Linked DNA regions of Rhodopseudomonas palustris. The protein of the gene in region 1 interacts with the protein of each later gene in a pairwise test. Links are inferred from orthologs where the notes say so. Each region holds a gene or a part of one and is shown on either strand. Other genes may lie near its edges.

What was found. Proteins that work in one complex are often made in the same cells at the same time.
Region 2: the proteins of cysE (region 1) and cysK interact in binary tests that used the Escherichia coli proteins (3 or more experiments, as listed by UniProt). The link is inferred for Rhodopseudomonas palustris from one-to-one orthologs.

What each region holds. Positions count from the first base shown.
Region 1 is NZ_CP140155.1:2,009,720-2,012,490, reverse strand. It holds cysE (serine O-acetyltransferase), read left to right. Parts: upstream 1-857; coding sequence 858-1,685; downstream 1,686-2,771. Other genes in the region: SR870_RS09080 (hypothetical protein), read right to left, coding at 2,358-2,771; SR870_RS09085 (DUF3126 family protein), read left to right, coding at 1,870-2,088; SR870_RS09095 (alpha/beta fold hydrolase), read left to right, coding at 1-631.
Region 2 is NZ_CP140155.1:3,984,673-3,987,653, forward strand. It holds cysK (cysteine synthase A), read left to right. Parts: upstream 1-982; coding sequence 983-1,981; downstream 1,982-2,981. Other genes in the region: SR870_RS17935 (AI-2E family transporter), read left to right, coding at 1-6; SR870_RS17940 (HNH endonuclease), read right to left, coding at 130-702; bchO (alpha/beta fold hydrolase BchO), read right to left, coding at 2,017-2,973.

The sequences.
Region 1 (2,771 bases):
GCTGTCGGAGTTGAAGCGCGCCGGCCGCCGCGTCGTCGCGCTCGACAATCGCGGCCACGGCGAATCGTCCAAGCTGTACGACCCCGCCGATTACGGACTGACTACGATGGCCGGCGACGTCGTCGCGCTGATGGATCATCTTTCGATCGATCGCGCCGACGTCATGGGCTACTCGCTCGGCGGCCGCATCACCGCGACGCTGGCGCGCCGTCACCCCGAGCGCGTGCGCGCGGCGATTCTCGGCGGCATCGGCAGCGGCCTGGTGATCGGCGGAGGCCCAGGCGAGACGGTGGCGCTCGCGCTCGAGGCGCCGTCGCTCGACGACGTCAGCGATCCGGTGGGCCGCATCTTCCGCGCCTTCGCCGATCAGACTCGCTCCGATCGCAAGGCGCTCGCCGCCTGCCTGCGCGGCTCGCGGATGCTGATGAGCGCGGAGGAGGCGGCGGCGATCGCGGTCCCGGTGCTGATCGCGGTCGGCACCACCGACGACGTCGCGGGATCCGCGCATCAACTCAGCGGCATGATTCCCGGCTCCGAAGTGCTCGACATCCCGCGCCGCGATCACATGCGCGCGGTCGGCGACCGCGTCTACAAGGAAGGCGTGGTCGATTTTCTCGAGCGCCGGCCGTGATCCGTGCGGCGCCGTCCGGAGGGCCGGGCGGCTTGACTGGATCGTCCCGCTCCCCACGTTGAGATGGCGCAACCACCGAACCACGGTCGCTGATCGAGGCAATGTGATTGCGCAGGAATGGGTTAACGGTCATCCTGACGATCCCCTCCGGGCCCGCAGGGTGGCGGGACAGCCTCGTCACGGGCGTGCTATAGTGACTGCGACAGGCGAGATCGAGAGAGCCGGCATGGTGATGCATCAGGTCAATCCGCAACCCGCGAAGCTGACGTCGCTCGATCCGATCTGGGAGCGCGTGCGCACCGAGGCGGAGGACGTGGTCCGCCGCGAGCCCGAGCTCGCGTCTTTCATCTACGGCAGCGTGCTGCATCACGACCGCCTCGAAGACGCGGTGGTGCATCGCGTCGCCGAGCGGCTCGATCATGCGGCGCTGTCCGGCGATCTGATCCGCCAGACTTTCGACGAGGCGCTGCGCGAGGCGCCGGATATCGGCAACGCCTTCCGCGCCGACATGGTCGCGGTGTTCGATCGCGATCCGGCGACAGCGCGCTTCATCGATCCGCTGCTGTACTACAAGGGCTTCCACGCCATCCAGACGCATCGCCTGGCGCACTGGCTGCTGCGCCAGGGCCGCAAGGATTTCGCGTATTACCTGCAGAGCCGCGCCTCCGCGGTGTTCCAGACCGACATCAATCCCGCCGCCACCATCGGCCGCGGGATTTTTCTCGACCACGCGACCGGCCTGGTCGTCGGCGAAACCGCGATCATCGAGGACGACGTCTCGATTCTGCACGGCGTGACGCTCGGCGGCACCGGCAAGGAGCACGAGGACCGGCATCCCAAGATTCGCCACGGCGTGATGATCGGCGCCGGCGCCAAGATCCTCGGCAATATCGAGGTCGGCCATTGCGCCCGCATCGCCGCGGGCTCGGTGGTGCTGAAATCGGTGCCGCACAACATGACGGTCGCCGGCGTGCCGGCCAAGGTGGTCGGCGAGGCGGGCTGCGCCGAGCCGTCGCGCACCATGGATCAGATGATCAACGCCATCGGGCTTTGATCCGGCGGCTTCCGGGCGATGGACTTTCGTCTCGCTGTGAATGCAGTTCGAATCGCCACGCCGGGGCTTGCGGTGGGCGGCGCGAGAACGTACTGACGGCGGCCTCGCTTGCCGCGATCGCGCGGCGGACCGCGCGTCCGCCGCGCGCCGGAGCCTTGTTATCTAGTCTGGATTGGAGATCACCGTGGACGTTCAGGAAGTCAGAAAACTCGATGCGTATCTCAAGCGGGTGTTCGGCAATCCGAAGATCCGCGTGGTGCCGCGGCCGAAGAAGGACGACTCCGCCGAAGTGTATATCGGCGAGGAATTCGTCGGCGTGCTGTTCGTCGACGACGAGGACGATGATCGCTCGTTCCAGTTCCAGATGGCGATTCTGGAAGAGGATCTCGCCGACGTCGGCTGAGATCGCGATCCTTCAATCGGCGTATTCCGCGGCTTCACGTCCGCTGTGGAATACGCGCCAGAGAGCTTCATGATTGATCGAAGCCCTTGCCAAATGCACTGAATCCTCATCCTGAGGAGCCCGGCGAAGCCGGGTGTCTCGAAGGATGGGGCGACGCAGTCCCTCTCGCCCATGGTTCGAGACGGCGCTGCGCGCCTCCTCACCATGAGGCTGTGCCTGTGGTGAGCCTCCCAAACGCCAGTGCTGATTCCATCGGAAACAGAACCGTGCTAACCGCGCACGGCGTGGAGCTGCGCGGTGAGGCGGTCGATCGCGGTCGCGACGTCGCGCCATTGCGTCAGCCATTGCCGCGGAAACCGGAAGCTGAGGTCGGCGCCGTCGATCCGACGCTCGCTGATACACATGCCCGGCGTCTGCCGGTCGCGGGTGCAGCGCGCCGCCAGCGGCGGCTGCTCGGCGGTGACGAGATCCTCGCTGCCGTAGGGCGAGCCGTCGACGAATGGACGAAGCGTCAGCCCGTCCTCGATCTGTTGCGAAGCGGGCGCCAGATAGCGCGGATAGATCGTGCGCAGCCGCATCTGCGGGTCGAGCGTGTCCTGATGCGCGGCGATCGACACGAAGATGCGGTCGATCGGATGAAATTCCTCGACGTCCTGCGGCGAGGCGCGCTTCGGCCGCTCCGG
Region 2 (2,981 bases), 2.0 Mb from region 1 along the record:
CCGTAGCGCGGCGCTGAGTCCCTCGCGGCGCCGGCGGGCTTCGCCGGGATCGGCGACGACGTCGATCAGCGCAAGCGCCTGAACGTCGCGAACTGGAATCTCTGATCGGCCCTGCCGCCGCCAGTCCGGTTACGGATCGAGCTCGGTGTCCCAGTACAAGTAATCGAGCCAGCTCTCGTGCAGATAGTTCGGCGGGAACAGCCGGCCGTTGCGGTGCAACTGGTGGACCGTCGGGGCGAATGCGGTCTGGCGCGGAAACATCTTGGCCTGGGCCGGGGTCAGATTGCCCTTGCGCAGATTGCATGGCGAGCACGCGGCGACGACGTTCTCCCACGTCGTCTGCCCGCCCTTGGAGCGCGGGATGATGTGGTCGAAGGTGAGATCCTCCGGTGCGCCGCAATACTGGCAGGAAAACCTGTCGCGCAGGAATACGTTGAACCGCGTGAACGCCGGATGCGTCGATGGCTTCACGAAGGATTTCAGCGAGACGACGCTGGGAAGCTGGATCTCGAGATTCGGGCTGTGAATCGCGCGATCGTAATGCGCCACGATGTTGACGCGATCGAGGAACACCGCCTTGATCGCGTCCTGCCACGACCAAAGCGATAGCGGATAGTAGCTGAGCGGCCGGAAATCCGCGTTCAACACCAGCACCGGCCAACCGCCATGCGAGACATGCGCGTTAGAGACATGCGCGTTCAAGAAACGCTCCTGACCCCCGTCCGATCGACGCTGCGAAGCAGCATGGAAGGGATACTACAGCCAGCGTGACGCCGTTGTGAAGGGCAAGCGGGATGGAAGCCTCGCCGGCGTGGCGAATTCCGTCCAAAAGCGGGAAATCCGGGAGAATGGATGTGCCGGAACGCCCGCGAATGGAGGCGATTGTTCCATATTTACCGGCCGCGTTGACGTTCGCGGGCGGCTTCTATCAGATGCGTAGCAGACAATCCCGATTTCGACCGTTCAGTTCCCGGAGGCGACCATGTCCAGCGCAGCAACCGCATCGCTCAAATCCACCGCCGCAGCGCCCGCCCATCAGCCCGGCCGCGGCCGGGTGTATGATTCGGTCGCCGATGCCTATGGCGACACGCCGCTGGTGCGGCTGAACCGGCTGCCGGAGCAGAACGGCGTCAAGGCGACGATCCTCGCCAAGCTCGAATATTTCAACCCGGCCTCCAGCGTGAAGGATCGCATCGGCGCCGCGATGGTCGCCGCGATGGAGCGCGAGGGCATCATCAAGCCCGACACCATCCTGATCGAGCCGACCTCGGGCAATACCGGTATCGCGCTGGCCTATGTGGCGGCCGCCAAGGGCTATCGGCTGAAGCTGGTGATGCCGGAATCGATGTCGATCGAGCGCCGCAAGATGCTGGCGTTTTTGGGCGCCGAGCTGGTGCTGACCGAAGCCGCCAAGGGCATGAAGGGCGCGATCGCCAAGGCCGAGGAGCTGATCGCCTCGACTCCGAACGCGGTGATGCCGCAGCAGTTCAAGAACCTCGCCAACCCCGAGGTCCACCGCCGCACCACCGCCGAAGAGATCTGGAACGACACCAATGGCGGCATCGACATCTTCGTCGCCGGCGTCGGCACCGGCGGCACCATCACCGGCGTCGGCCAGGTGCTGAAGCCGCGCAAGCCTTCGATCAAGATCGTCGCGGTCGAGCCGGAGGAGAGCCCGGTGCTGTCCGGCGGCGCGCCCGGCCCGCACAAGATCCAGGGCATCGGCGCCGGCTTCGTACCGGACATTCTCGACCGTTCGGTGATCGACGAGATCATCCAGATCGCCGGCCCCACCGCGATCGAGACCTCGCGGGCGCTGGCGCGGCATGAGGGCATCCCCGGCGGCATCTCGTCGGGCGCAGCGATTGCGGCCGCGATCGAGCTCGGCAAGCGCCCGGAGAACGCCGGCAAGACCATCGTGGCGATCGTGCCGTCGTTCTCGGAACGCTATCTGTCGACCGCGCTGTTCGAAGGCGTGTAAGCGCCGCCCGGTGCCGGCCGGTCACTCTGCCTCGGTCACTCCGCGGCGGCGAGCCGCCGCGGCAGCAGGCCGGCGTCGCGGGCGAATGCCACCATGAGGTCGCGGACGTCGTGCGGCCGCTCCTCATGCGCCAGGTGGCCGAGCCCCGGCATCAGTTCGATCTGCGCGCCCGGCACCATGCGCTGCACCTGCGCCGAATTGCTCGCCGCGATGGTCTTGTCGTTGCTGCCGGCGATCAGCAGCAGCCTCGTCGCCAGTTGCGGCAGCTCGAGCGCGGTGCGCTCCAGCCGCCAGCTCGCCATCATCCGCAGCGCCGCGGCGACATGGCCGGGGCTGCCGACCAGCCGACGATAATAGTCGATCCCGGCGGGCTCGATCGACGAGCCGGTGTCGGCGATCATGCGCTCGACCATGCCGGGGTTGCGGGCGAACCGCGCCATCAGCCGCGGCACCATCGCGCTCGACGCCAGCACCCGCGCCAAAGGCAGCATGAACCGACCCGCGGCGCCGCCGATCGGCAGCAGCGCGCCGTTGAGCGCGACCAGGCCGGCCGGCGCGATGCCGCCGTCGAGACACATCCGCGCCAGCAGCGCGGCGCCGGCCGAATGGCCGGCGACCAGAACCGGCTGGTGGCCGAGCCCGCGCAGCAGCGCGGCGAGATCCTGCGCCATCGCGTCGAGCGTCATGCGCGACGGCGCCGGCGTTTCGGTGAAGCCGTGGCCCGGCAGATCGGGCGCGACGACAGTGAAGTGCTCCGCCAGCAGCGGCGCCAGCGTGCGCCAGGAATGCGTCGCCGCGCTGGTGCCGTGGATCAGCAGCAGCACCGGGCCGCGGCCGATCTGCTGCACGTGCCAGCGCAGCCCCGCGGCGTGCACGAACCGACTGGCGTCGCGATTGGGCCAGTCGCGGCCTTCGACGTCCCAGCCGGGTTTGGCGAGCGATGCCGCGCGCGGCGCGCGGGGCGGAGGGTTGTTGTCGTTGAGCGCGCGCATCATCGCCC